4 regions of the Telluria sp. ZT3P26 genome follow, and region 1 is predicted to be linked to each of the others. Evidence: predicted binding sites of a transcription regulator. Region 1 holds the regulator's gene; each other region holds the start of a gene.
The links. The regulator sigma-54, encoded in region 1, starts transcription at its own class of promoters, with help from an activator protein. The targets are predictions, from matches to a motif close to TGGCANGNAANCTGCTTT.

Region 2: AC56LN_RS13870 (PEP-CTERM sorting domain-containing protein) is a predicted target of sigma-54. The motif match lies at 1,883-1,900, and genes of this name have one in related genera.
Region 3: prpB (methylisocitrate lyase) is a predicted target of sigma-54. The motif match lies at 1,222-1,239, and genes of this name have one in related genera.
Region 4: AC56LN_RS19890 (circularly permuted type 2 ATP-grasp protein) is a predicted target of sigma-54. The motif match lies at 2,375-2,392, and genes of this name have one in related genera.

Annotation. Positions count from the first base shown of each region.
Region 1 is NZ_JCASII010000006.1:83,746-87,202, forward strand. Features, by position in the region: gene lptB (LPS export ABC transporter ATP-binding protein) at 1-432, shown strand, start outside; gene AC56LN_RS19165 (RNA polymerase factor sigma-54) at 447-1,934, shown strand; gene hpf (ribosome hibernation-promoting factor, HPF/YfiA family) at 2,009-2,365, shown strand; gene AC56LN_RS19175 (enoyl-CoA hydratase/isomerase family protein) at 2,465-3,457, shown strand, end outside.
Region 2 is NZ_JCASII010000004.1:37,903-41,359, reverse strand. Features, by position in the region: gene AC56LN_RS13885 (biotin--[acetyl-CoA-carboxylase] ligase) at 1-276, shown strand, start outside; gene AC56LN_RS13880 (type III pantothenate kinase) at 273-1,010, shown strand; gene AC56LN_RS13875 (SPOR domain-containing protein) at 1,004-1,735, shown strand; gene AC56LN_RS13870 (PEP-CTERM sorting domain-containing protein) at 1,944-2,720, shown strand; gene AC56LN_RS13865 (septal ring lytic transglycosylase RlpA family protein) at 2,748-3,457, opposite strand, start outside.
Region 3 is NZ_JCASII010000005.1:146,159-149,615, forward strand. Features, by position in the region: gene AC56LN_RS17090 (DUF4214 domain-containing protein) at 1-1,089, shown strand, start outside; gene prpB (methylisocitrate lyase) at 1,279-2,169, shown strand; gene prpC (bifunctional 2-methylcitrate synthase/citrate synthase) at 2,181-3,341, shown strand.
Region 4 is NZ_JCASII010000006.1:249,926-253,382, reverse strand. Features, by position in the region: gene AC56LN_RS19895 (alpha-E domain-containing protein) at 1-938, opposite strand, end outside; gene AC56LN_RS19890 (circularly permuted type 2 ATP-grasp protein) at 940-2,352, opposite strand; gene AC56LN_RS19885 (transglutaminase family protein) at 2,543-3,457, shown strand, end outside.

The sequences.
Region 1 (3,457 bases):
CTCGAACTGCAGAAGGTCAACGGCAAGTCGCTCACCAAAACCGAGATCAACGACCGCCTCGATACCTTGCTGGCCGACCTGCAGATCGAGAAGCTGCGCGAGAACCCGGCGCTGTCGCTGTCGGGCGGCGAGCGCCGCCGCGTGGAGATCGCGCGTGCACTGGCGACCAACCCGCGCTTCGTGCTGCTTGACGAACCCTTTGCCGGCGTCGACCCGATCGCCGTGATCGAGATCCAGCGCATCGTGCGCTTCCTCAAGGAGCGCAAGATCGGCGTCCTGATCACCGACCACAATGTCCGCGAGACGCTTGGCATCTGCGACCGCGCCTACATCATCAATCAGGGCGCGGTGCTCGCATCCGGCCGGCCCGACGATATCATCGCCGACGAGTCGGTGCGCCGCGTGTACCTTGGTGAACATTTCCGCATGTAAGCCATGACCAATTGATGAAACAGTCCCTTCAGCTCCGCACTTCGCAGCACCTGGCGCTCACGCCACAGCTGCAGCAATCGATCCGGTTGCTGCAACTGTCGACGCTCGAACTGCACCAGGAGATCGAGCAGATACTGGGTGATAACCCGCTGCTCGAAAGGCTCGACGATCCGCTCGATCATTCGGTGCGCTTGCTGGCCGATGGGGCGATCAACAATGCGCCGGCACCCGGCGAGGCGCCGCCGGCGCCGGGCCAGCAGGCCGAAGGCGAGGGCAGCGCCCCGGCCGAGGGCGAGGGCGCTGAAGGCGGCGCGGTCGATGGCGACCGGCCCGACAATGACTGGAGCGAAGGCAGCGGCGCGTCGTCCGGCAGTGGCAGCAGCAGCGACGACGAAGACGGCCGCCCGCAGCTGGAAGCGTGCGCCATCACGCTGCGCGAACACCTGATGGAGCAGGTGCGCGAAACGCTGCTGTCAACCCGCGACCGCGCGCTGGCCGAACTGGTGATCGACGCGCTCGATGACAACGGCTACCTGGAAGAACCGCTCGACGACATCCACGCACGCCTGCCCGAAGAACTCGAGGTCGACCTCGACGAACTGCGCTGCGCGCTGGCGATGGTGCAGAGCATGGACCCGGTGGGCGTGGGCGCGCGCAGCGCGGCCGAATGCCTGGCGCTGCAGATCCGGCGCATGCCGGGCGTGCCGATGGTCACGCGCCGCATGGCCCTGAAGATCGTCGAAGGCTACCTGACCTGGTTCGCGCAGCGCGAATACAGCAAGCTGAAAAAGGCGCTCGATTGCGACGACGAAGACCTGCGCGAAGTGCAGGCCGTGGTCCGCCAGTGCAATCCGCATCCGGGCGCCGCGTTCGCGTCGAACGTGTCGGATTACGTGGTGCCGGACGTGATCGTGCGCCGTGCCAAGAACGGCTGGGCGGTCACGCTGAACCCGGACGTGATGCCGCGCCTGCGCGTGAACAGCCTGTACGCCACGATGCTCAAGCAGGGCCGCAGCGAGAGCCAGATGGGCGCGCAGATGCAGGAGGCGAAGTGGCTCATCAAGAACATGCGCCAGCGTTTCGACACGATCCTGCGTGTGGCCGAGGCGATCGTCGAACGCCAGCGCAACTTTTTCAGCCATGGCGCGGTTGCCATGCGGCCCCTTGTTTTGCGCGAGATAGCTGATACACTAGGTCTGCACGAGAGCACGATCTCTCGTGTCACAACCCAGAAATACATGCTGACCCCGCACGGCATGTTCGAGTTGAAGTATTTCTTCGGTAGCCACGTTGCCACCGAAGCGGGAGGCGAAGCATCCTCAACGGCAATCCGTGCGCTCATCGCACAATTGACAGGAGCAGAAGACCCTAAGAATCCATTATCCGACAGCAAGATCGCGGAAATGCTCGGGGAACAAGGCATGGTCATTGCGCGCAGGACGGTCGCAAAATACCGTGAAGCGCTCAAGATCCCCCCCGTCAGTCTCCGCAAAGCCTTGTAACAACGCCGCTCATACAGTCTGTGCCTTCAGCTCCTGTGTGGTGCAAGCGACGTGACATCTTCAAAGGAGTGTGTATGAACCTCACCATCAGTGGTCACCATCTCGAAGTAACCCCTGCCATCCGTGAATACGTTCAGAATAAGCTCGAGCGCATTATTCGCCATTTCGATCAAGTCATAGATACCCACGTCTTCCTGGCCGTCGATAACCTCACTGAAAAAGAAAAAAGGCAAAAAGCTGAAATCAACGTCCAGGTGTCGGGCAAGACCCTGCACGTGGCGAGCGTCGCGCAAGACCTGTATGCCGCAATCGACATGTTGATGGATAAACTGGATCGACAAATCCTGAAGCACAAGCAGATGCTGAAAGACCATAACCGAACATCGATCAAACGCCTGGACGTCGACGAAGCAGACGTCGCTGCCGCCTGATTCGAGCGCAGGTTAACATCGCCAGGGGCGTCTTTTCGGGACGCCCTTTTTGCATCCCGCTGCCGGTAAAATACGTGTTTCCTTTCGATGGATCACGCCATGTCCGAACACGTCCTGACCCGCATCGCCAACCGCGCCGGCATCATCACCCTCGACCGTCCCAAGGCGCTCAATTCGCTGTCGCTGGACATGGTGCGCGCGCTGACCGCGATCCTGCTCGACTGGCAGCATGACGCCGCCGTCGATGCGGTGGTGATCACCAGCAGCAGCGAAAAAGCGCTGTGCGCGGGCGGCGATATCCGTTTCTTCCACGACGTCGGCAACGCCTCGCCGCAGGGCGGCAGCGCACTGCTCGAGGATTTCTTCACCGAAGAATACGCGCTCAATCACCTGATCCATTTTTATCCGAAACCGTATATCGCGCTGATGGACGGCGTGGTCATGGGCGGCGGCATGGGCATCGCGCAGGGCGGGCCCGATTGCGGCCTGCGCATCGTCACCGACCGCACCAAGATGGCGATGCCCGAGGTGAATATCGGCCTGTTTCCCGATGTCGGCGGCAGCCATTTCCTGTCACACGCACCGGGCCAACTGGGGATGTTCCTGGGCTTGACCGGCCTGACGATCGGCGCGGCCGACGCGCTGTACGTGGGCCTGGCCGACGTGTTCGTGCCGGGCGCCGACCTGCCGGCGTTGCAGTCGCTGATCGAGGCGACGCCGGGCGCGGATCTGCCGGCGGCGATCCGCGCGTTCGCCACGGCGCACGCCGGCGAGAGCGAACTGCAGGCCAACCGCGCATGCATCGATGCGCATTTTGGCGCGGACTCGGTGGCGGCAATCATGGCGTCGCTCGAGGGTGACGACACGCCATTCGCGCAGAAGGCATTGCGCGCGATGCGTCAGCGCTCGCCGTTGATGATGTGCGTGACGCGCGAGCTGCTGCGGCGCGGCGCATCGCTCGATGTCGCCGACTGCCTGCGCCTGGAGCGCTCGCTCGTGCGCCGCAACTTCGAGCATGGTGAGGTACTCGAAGGCGTGCGCGCGCTCGTCATCGACAAGGACAATGCGCCGCAATGGAATCCGCCGTCGCTC
Region 2 (3,457 bases), on a different contig from region 1:
GCGCGCATGGACCGCGACGCGTTGATGGCGGCGCTCCTCGATGGCCTGGCGGACTGCCTGCGCGAATTTGCCACGCGCGGGTTTGCCGCCTTCAGCGCGCGCTGGAACCTGCGCCATGCGTGGCAGGGCGAGACCGTTGTCCTGCTCGACGGCGGCGTCGTGCGGCACGAAGGCCGCGCAGCCGGTGTCGACGACAGCGGGCGCCTGCTGCTCGATACGGACGAAGGCCGCATCACCGTGATGGCCGGCGACGTTTCGCTGCGGGTGAAAGCATGATGCTGCTGATCGATGCCGGCAATACCCGCGTCAAGTGGGCGCTGGCAGACGACCGCGCGGCGCCCGGCGCCTGGTCGGCAACCGGTGCGGTGGCCCATGCCGGGCTGGATGCGGTGCATGAAGACTGGGCGAGTGCCACGCGCGTACTGGTCTCGAATGTGGCGGGGCCTGCGCTGGCCGAACGCATCGCCGCGCTGCTGCCCGCCGGCGCGCAGGTCGAGTGGTTCGCGTCCACCCTGCAGCGCGCCGGTGTCACCAACGGCTACCGCGAACCGGCGCGGCTCGGGTGCGACCGCTTTGCCGCCGCCATCGGCGCGCGCGCACTGCTGCCTGGCCAGGACCTGATCGTGGCCACCTGCGGCACCGCCACCACGGTCGACGCGGTGCGCGCCGACGGCCGCTTCCTCGGCGGCATGATCCTGCCGGGACTGGCCCTGATGGCGGCGAGCCTGGCGCGCAACACGGCGCAACTGCCGCAGGTTGACGCCGGCGCGCTGCCGCCGCTGTTTGGCGACAATACGCAGGATGCAATCCTGTCCGGCCTGCTCTCGGCGCAGGCCGGCACGATCGAGCGCGCGGTGGCCGGACTGGGCGGCGCTGCCTGCATCGTCTCGGGCGGCGCCGCGCCCCATATCGCGCCAGCCCTCAAGGTTGCGCACCAGGTGGTCGATAACATCGTACTGGTCGGCCTGCATGCGGCAGCCACCGGCTCGACGGGAGAAACGCGGTGTTGAAATTCGTGTTCTGGGCGCTGCTGGGCGCCAATGGCGTATTGCTGGCATATGGCCAGGGCCTGCTCGGCCAGTCGCCGGATGCGGCGCGCGAGCCGGCGCGCCTGAAAAACCAGCTAGCGCCCGAGCGCATGCAGCAGCTCACGCCGACGCAGGCCAGGCAAGCGGCGGCGAGCGTGGCGCCGGCGCCGCAAGACGAGGCGCCCGTGCCGCTGCCTGCGCCCTCGCCTGCGCCAGCGCCAGCTCCGGTTATGCGGGAGCTGGTCGCCTGCGTCCAGGCGGGCCCGTTCAGCACGGCCGATGCGCGCCGCTTCGAGGCCCGTGTCGCTCGGCTTGGCCTCGCGGCGCGCCAGTCGCGCATCGAGATGCCGTACCAGGAAGTGACGAGCCGCCTGGTCTACCTGCCGCCGAACGGCGGCCGCGAGGGCGCCCAGCGCCGCGTCGCCGAGCTGCGGGAACGTGGCGTCACCAACTTCTTCATCATGCAGAACGACACGTCGCCACTGCGCCATGCGATTTCGCTGGGCGTGTTCAAGTCGGACGGTGCGGCGCGAAAGCTCGTGGCCGACCTGCAGCGCCAGGGCGTGCGCGGCGTGCGTATCCTGCCGCGCGGACCGCAGGTCATGCGCACCGGCTATCAGTACCGCGGCATCGACGTCACCGAACGCGACCGCTTGACGGGGTTTGCCGACGACTACAACGGCGTCGCCCTCACCCGCTGCAGTTGAGCTTGCATCACGATTCGCCACAGCGCACTTGCGGGTGCGCTTTTTTTTCGTCCCAACGTGTTGCGCGGACGCTAAAAAGTGTCGAATTTCTTTACACTAAATTCTTTTAAGAAAATAAGATTGTTTATAATCAATAGGTTGCTTTGCTGGCACAAGTATTGCTATATACAAATCATAGTTTCTTAAATTCAAAATATAGGGGTTTGCCATGAAAAAACTGATCACCACCGCTCTGCTGACCGCACTGTGCACCATCTCCGCTGCAGCACTGGCCACGCCAATCGCCATGACCGGCGCGTTTGCCTCGAGCGACATGGCGAACAACAACTACAGCGCCGTGTTCAGTGGCAAATCGTTTTTGCCAGCCGACTACACGGTCAACAGCCTGACGTACTCGTTTTCGTTCCGTGACGATGGGACGGACATGTTCACGACATCGGCGCCAGTCTCGACGGGCAGCAGCATGACGGGCTGGCTTCCGCACACGTCGGTCAGCTATGCACGCTATCTGACCAACTATGAAACGGTGCTGCGCACGGGCCAGCAGGAAAGCGCCACCCTGTCGATCGGCGGCGTCGCTCTGGGAACCGGCAGCACGGCATGGACCGAATCGAGCACGAAGAGCGCAAGTCCCCTCCTGGCCACGTACGAAGGCATCGGCTGCAACACCTACGCTTGCTATCATCTCTACACGAAGAGCTCGACCGAGACCACGACCATCACCCGGGACAGCACAGGTGCCTTCACCATCAGCGGCATCATCTCGAACCGGTCGATCATCGACGAACTGCTGCGCAGCGACCAGCTGACGCTGAACCTGAACGTCGTGGGCGACCTGGTGCTGACCAATTCCCAGCTGCTGCTGGACTACACGAAAGTCGTGGCCTCTGCCGAAGTGCCCGAGCCATCGAGCATCCTGCTGGCGCTCGCCGGCCTGGCCGGCCTGGGCGCAGTGCGTCGCCGCAGCAAGCGCGCGGCAACCTAAGACGTTTTCAGAAAGCGCGGCGCGGCCTCAGCGCCGCACGACGATCGGCTTCAGGCCCAAGGACGCCGGCAGCGCGTCCATCGCCTCGATCGCCTCGGCCCGCGTCGGATACGGTCCGCCGTACAGGCGATTGAATGCCCCCACCTTCACCACTTCAAGCGTGCCGACGTCGACGCCGGTGCGCGTGACCTGCTCGCTGATCGCCTCGGCCGTGCCGGTGCGGCCATACGCGCCGAGCTGGATGTAGTACTCGCCCGTGGTGGCGCGGGCGGCCGGTGCTGCTGGCGTGGCCGGCTCCACCAGGCGCACGACAGCGCCGCTGTCGGACTGCACCCGGTCTTCGAGCATCAGCGCGGCGATCTCGGGCGGCGCCGATTGCGCCTGTGACGTCGCTTCGCGCCGCGCGGCGGCAATCTGCGTCGGCGGGACGATCGGATCACCCGGGAACAGGCGCTCGATCTCGACCTCGTGGCTGCCCTTGCCGAGCAGGCCCAGTTTCAGCGCTGCCGTGTACGACACATCGATGATGCGCGTGGAGTGGAACGGGCCGCGATCGTTGATGCGCACGACCACCGACTGGCCGCTGTCCAGGCTGGTGACGCGCACATACGATGGAATCGGCAGCGTCGGGTGCGCGCCGGTCATCTTGTACATGTCGTAGAGCTCACCGGAGGCCGTGCGCTGGCCATGGAACTTCTTGCCATACCAGGTACTGATGCCGCGCTGGGTCCAGCGCT
Region 3 (3,457 bases), on a different contig from region 1:
ATGGGGGCCGACGGCACGCTGGGCGCCGTCCATTCCGCGACGGTGTTCGCCGGGGGCAGGCCGGCCAATCTCACCCTCGCGCAGTTGGATGGCAGCGACGCCGACCTGGCGTTTCTCGCGGCGCCGCGCGACAGCCTGACGGACATGGCGCTGCTGTACCAGGCGGCGTTCGGGCGCGCCCCCGACCTCGGCGGCCTGAATTTCTACCTGAGTCATGGCAACGACGCCGCGTCGGTGGCGCATGGCATCGTTGCCTCCGCCGAGTGGACCGCGCGTGGCACGAATGCGCTGTCCGATGAGGCGTTCGTGTCGACCCTCTACAGCCAGGTGCTGGGCCGGGCGTCCGACGCGCAGGGCCTGGCATTCTGGAGCGGCCAGCTGGCGCAAGGGACCTACACGCGCGCCGACGTGCTGCTCGGCTTTGCTGCCAGCACCGAGCACCGGGCGCTGCAGGGCCCTGACCTCGTCATCGCTGCCTCCAGCGTCAGCACTGAAAACAGCTGGCTCGCCGCCAGCGGCGATGATCGGCTGGACGGCGGCGCGGGCAACGACGTGCTGGTCGGCGGCGACGGCACCGATACCGTTGTCTACGCCGGCGCGCTGGCTGGCATGCGCTTCGTGCTTGGCGCGACAGCGGTGCAGGCGGTGGATGCGGTCACCGGCGACATCGACACGTTGCGCGGTATCGAGCAGGGCGCATTCAGCAATGGCACGGTCGATCTGCGCTTCACCCAGGCCGACGCCGGCACCCTCAGGTCGGTCGGGCTGCTGTACCAGGCTGTGCTCGATCGCAGCGGCGATCTGGATGGCTTCAACGACTGGGCTGCCAGTGGCCTGGACACGGCGGGCCTGGTGGCAGGCTTCGTCGGCTCGGGCGAATTCGCGGCGCGCTATGGTGCCTTGTCGGACGCCCAGTTCGTCGCGGCGCTGTATGCCAACTCGGATCTGGATGCGGCCGCAGCCGGCGGCAGTGCGGCGTGGGTGGCGCAGCTGGCCACCGCCTCGCGCGCTGAACTGATCGGCAGCTGGATCGGGCAGCAAGCCGTGCTGGATGCGCAGGTGACTGGCGCTGGCTTATGGCTGGTGTAAGATAAATCCAGTTGTTTCATGTTTCATTCCGTGTTGCATAGTGAAACACAGGGTGTGTGCTGCAGCGACTGGAAAGGACGCTGATCGCATCTAAGTCCTTGAAATTGCGGTAAGAGACAGGTTGAGTCACGCTGGCACGGTGCTTGCAATTCATCCCCTGATCTCTTACCGCAATCACAAAGGACCAGCATGAGCACACTTTCCGCAGGCGCCGCCTTCCGCCAGGCAATCCTGGACGAATCCCCGCTGCAAGTCGTGGGCGCGATCAACGCCAACCACGCCTTGCTGGCCAAGCGCGCCGGCTTCAAGGCCATCTACCTGTCCGGCGGCGGCGTTGCCGCCGGCTCGCTTGGCCTGCCCGATCTGGGCATCTCGAATCTCGACGACGTGCTGGTCGATGTTCGCCGCATCACCGACGTGTGCGACCTGCCGCTGCTGGTCGATGTCGACACCGGCTTTGGCGCGTCGGCCTTCAATGTCGCGCGCACCGTGCGTTCGCTGTCCAAGGCCGGCGCCGCCGCCTGCCACATCGAAGACCAGGTCGGCGCCAAGCGCTGCGGCCACCGGCCGGGCAAGGAAATCGTCAGCAAGGAAGAAATGGTCGACCGCATCCGCGCCGCCGCCGATGCCCGCCTGGATGACGATTTCGTGATCATGGCGCGCACCGATGCGCTGGCCGTCGAAGGCCTGGACGCCGCGATCGAACGCGCCGTGGCCTGTGTCGAAGCGGGCGCCGACATGATCTTCCCGGAAGCGATGACGACGCTCGACATGTACAAGCGCTTCGCCGAGGCGGTCAAGGTGCCGGTGCTGGCCAATATCACCGAGTTCGGCGCCACGCCGCTGTTTACCGTCGATGAGCTGGCCGGCGCCGGCGTGGGCCTGGTGCTGTATCCGCTGTCGGCGTTTCGCGCGATGAACAAGGCCGCCGAAAACGTCTACACCGCGATCCGCCGCGACGGCACGCAGCAGCACGTGCTCGACACGATGCAGACCCGCGCCGAACTGTATGATCGTATCGATTACCACAGCTACGAGCAGAAGCTCGACGCGCTGTTTGCCCAGAACAAAGTCAAGTAAGGAGACCACCCATGGACACGCAGAACCAGGAAACCCCGACCTTCAAGCCGAAGAAATCCGTCGCCCTGTCCGGCGTCGCCGCCGGCAATACCGCACTGTGCTCGGTCGGCAAGTCGGGCAACGACCTGCATTACCGCGGCTACGACATCCTCGACATCGCCACCACCAGCGAATTCGAAGAAATCGCCTACCTGCTGGTACACGGCAAGCTGCCGAACGACGGTGAACTGCGCGGCTACAAGGCCAAGCTGCGTTCACTGCGCGGCCTGCCGCAGGCGCTGAAAAGCGCGCTCGAAGCCTTGCCGGCCAATGCCCATCCGATGGACGTGATGCGCACCGGCGTGTCGGTCCTGGGCTGCACGCTGCCCGAGAAGGACGAGCACCACATCAGCGGCGCGCGCGACATCGCCGACCGCCTGATGGCGTCGTTCGGCTCGATGCTGCTGTACTGGTACCACTTCAGCCACAGCGGCAAACGCATCGAGGTGGACACCGACGACGATTCGATCGGCGGCCACTTCCTGCACCTGCTGCACGGCTTCGCACCAAAGGAATCGTGGGTGCGCGCAATGCACACGTCGCTGATCCTGTACGCCGAACACGAATTCAATGCGTCGACCTTCACCGCCCGCGTGATTGCCGGTACCGGCTCGGACATGCACTCGGCCATCACCGGCGCGATCGGCGCGCTGCGCGGACCAAAACACGGCGGCGCCAATGAAGTCGCGCACGACATCCAGAAGCGTTACGAGAATCCCGACGAAGCCGAAGCGGATATCCGCAACCGCGTGGCCAACAAGGAAGTCGTGATCGGCTTCGGCCATCCGGTCTACACGATCTCGGACCCGCGCAACAAGGTGATCAAGGAAGTGGCGCGCACCTTGTCGGAAGAGGGCGGCTCGATGAAGATGTACGACATCGCCGAGCGCCTCGAGACCGTGATGTGGGACGTGAAAAAGATGTTCCCGAACCTGGACTGGTTCTCGGCCGTGTCGTACCACATGATGGGCGTGCCAACGGCGATGTTCACGCCGCTGTTCGTCATCGCGCGCACGTCCGGTTGGGCGGCGCACGTCATCGAGCAGCGCATCGACAACAAGATCATCCGCCCGAGCGCCAACTACGTGGGGCCGGAAGATCTGCAGTTCGTGCCGCTGGCAGAGCGCAAGTAAGTGCAAGCAAGCGCAGCCATTTGACCACCAGCTCCGGCACGTCGTTCCCGCCAAGGCGGGAACCCAAGTCTGTTCGCAGGCCATGCATGCAGCACTTGGGTTCCCGCCTGCGCGGG
Region 4 (3,457 bases), 170 kb from region 1:
ACTGGCAGCAGGAAGTCGCGTCCGATACCGTTGCCAAGATCGCCAATACTGGCAAGGAACCTGGTCAGGAACTCGTGCAGGCCTTCGTCGAGAATCTCGTTGATCTCGGCCGACTTGAGCGACGCATGCAGTTTTTCCGCCAGCCGCTCGGTGTCATGCGACAGCTCGTTGCGCACGTCCTGCAGCACGGCGACGACGGCAGCCATGCAGGCCACCAGCGAGCGCGGCATCTTGCCTTGCAAAATCAACAGTTCGGCTACACGCGTCGGCGTGATCGCGTGGCGGTACACCTTGCGATACGTCTCGAACGCGGATACCGAGCGCAGCAGCGCGGCCAGGTAATAGTATTCGCCCTGCGCGCCCTCCTGGATCGTGTCCGATGCCAGGAACCGGAACTTCACGTCGAGGATCCGCGCCGTGTTGTCGGCCCGTTCCAGGAAGGTGCCCAGGCGGATGAAGTTGAATGCTTCATCCTGGAACATCGTGCCCAGCGTGACGCCGCGCGACAGGTGCGAACGGTACTTGACCCATTCCAGGAACTGGCCGGGATCGCGTTCGAACATGCGCTCGCTCAGGTGCTTTTGCAGCACGAGCCAGGTGGTGTTCTCGGTTTCCCAGACTTCGGTGGTCAAGGTGCCGCGCACGGCGCGGGCATTCTCGCGCGCGGCGCGCAGGCAGCTGGCGATCGACGACGGGTTGTCCGGGTCGCGCACCATGAAGTCGATGACGTTCTTTTGCGTCAGCGCGTCGTACTTGGCGTCGAACTGGGCTTCGAGTTCGGACACGCTCAGCATCGTGCGCCAACCTTGCTGCTCGGCCTGGGCCGATTGCGGCATCAGCGAATACTGGACGCGCACGTCGAGCATGCGCGCCGTGTTTTCAGCCCGCTCGGTGTAGCGGGCCATCCAGAACAAATGATCTGCGGTGCGGCTCAACATGCTAGTTCTCCAGTATCCAGGTGTCCTTGGTGCCGCCGCCCTGCGACGAATTGACCACCAGGGAGCCTTCTTGCAACGCCACGCGGGTCAGCCCGCCCGGCACCATCGACACGCTCTTGCCCGACAACACGAACGGGCGCAGGTCGATGTGGCGCGGCGCGATGCCCGATTCCACATAAGTCGGACACGCCGACAGCGCCAGCGTCGGCTGGGCGATGTAGCCATCCGGATTGGCCAGCAGGCGGCGGCGGAAGTCTTCGATCTCGGCCGTCGTCGAGGCCGGTCCGACCAGCATCCCGTAGCCGCCCGCGCCGTGCACCTCCTTGACCACCAGTTGCGGCAAGTTCGCCAGTGTGTAGTCCAGGTGCTCTTTTTTGCGGCACTGGTAGGTCGGCACGTTGTTCAGGATCGGCTTTTCGCCGAGGTAGAACTCGATCATGTCCGGCACGAACGGGTAGATCGACTTGTCGTCGGCCACGCCGGTACCGATGGCATTGGCCAGGCCGACGCGGCCGGCGCGCACCGCGTCGAGCAGACCCGGCACGCCCAGCGTCGATTCGGGACGGAACGCGCGCGGATCGAGGTAATCGTCGTCGATGCGGCGATAGATGACGTCGACCTGCTTCGGGCCGCGCGTCGTGCGCATGTAGACGGTGTCGTTGCTGACATACAGGTCTTGCCCCTGCACCAGTGCCACGCCCATTTGCTGGGCCAGGAACGCGTGCTCGAAGTAGGCCGAATTGTGCATGCCAGGCGTGAGCACGACCACGGTCGGATCGTCGCCGCCACGCGGCGCCACGGTCCGCAGATTGTCCAGCAGCAGGTCGGGATAATGGTCGACCGGTGCCACGCGGTTGCTCGCGAACAGCGCCGGGAACAGCCGCATCATCATCTTGCGGTTTTCCAGCATGTACGACACGCCCGACGGCACGCGCAGATTGTCTTCCAGGACGTAGAACTCGCCCTCGCCCGCGCGCACGATGTCGACGCCCGCAATGTGCGCGTAGATGTCCAGGGGCACCTTGACGCCTTGCATGGCCGGCCGGTACTGCGCGTTATTCAGGATCTGTTCAGCGGGAATGACGCCCGCCTTCAGGATGTTCTGGTCGTGGTACACATCGTGCAGGAAGCGGTTCAGCGCAGTCACGCGCTGCACCAGGCCAGCCTGCAGCTTGGCCCACTCGGCGGCGTTGATCACGCGCGGAATGATGTCGAATGGGATCAGGCGTTCCTTGCCGGCGTTGTCGCCGTACACAGCGAACGTGATCCCCACGCGTTGGAAGTTCAGCTCGGCTTCTGCCCGCTTCTGATCGATCAGATGTGGGGGCTGCTGGGCGAGCCAATCCGCGAACGCCTGGTAATGAGGTCGTACGGTTGCTGCCGTGGAATACATTTCATCGTAAAAGTTCGACATCATTGCCTCCTGTGCCAGAATACTAACAAGAAACGTGCCAGCCACCCCGTCCGACTCGCAAGTCAAACGAACGCAGGTATGAATCATGCTTAAATGCTTCTATCTTGCGCTTACTTAGTTGCGCGCAAACCAATACGACCAAATTCAGAGCGCCGGCATCGATCGCGCCCCAATCGAAAGGCACTACCGCATGGCTATCCGCGTTGCGCTTCATCACAAGACCAGCTACCGTTACGACCGCCTGGTCAATCTGTCACCGCATGAAGTGCGCCTGCGTCCGGCGCCACATGCGCGTACGCCGATCCTGTCGTATTCGTTGACCGTCCTGCCGAAAGAGCATTTCATCAATTGGCAGCAAGACCCGTACGGCAATTACATCGGCCGTTTCGTGTTCCCCGAACAAACCGACGTGCTCGAGTTCACGGTCGATCTCGTTGCGGACATGACGGTGATTAACCCGTTCGACTTCTTCGTCGAAAAGTACGCCGAGACCTTCCCGTTCGCCTACCCGGACCTGCTGCAGTCGGAACTGAGCCCGTACACCAGGTCGCAGGAACCTGGCCCGCTGCTGACCGAGTGGGTCGCCGACGCGCGACGCGAACTGCTGGCCCAGCCGATGGGCACGAACGACTTCCTGGTGGCCATCAACCAGCGCCTACAGCGCGATATCGCGTACCTGCTGCGGATGGAACCGGGCGTGCAGGAGCCGGAAGACACGCTGCAGAAGCGCTCCGGCTCGTGCCGCGATACCGGCTGGCTGCTGGTGCAGATCCTGCGCGAGATGGGTCTGGCGGCGCGCTTCGTGTCCGGCTACCTGATCCAGCTCACCGCCGACCAGGAAGCGCTCGACGGGCCGAGCGGCACCACCGTCGACTTCACCGACCTGCACGCCTGGACCGAGGTGTATGTGCCGGGCGCCGGCTGGATTGGCCTCGACCCGACCTCCGGCATGCTGGCCAGCGAAGGCCATATTCCACTGGCCTGCACGGCGATGCCGTCGTCGGCTGCGCCGGTGACCGGCTTTACCGACAAGGCCGAGGTCACGTTCGTCCACGAAATGACGATCACGCGCATCCACGAAGACCCGCGCGTGACCAAGCCGTAC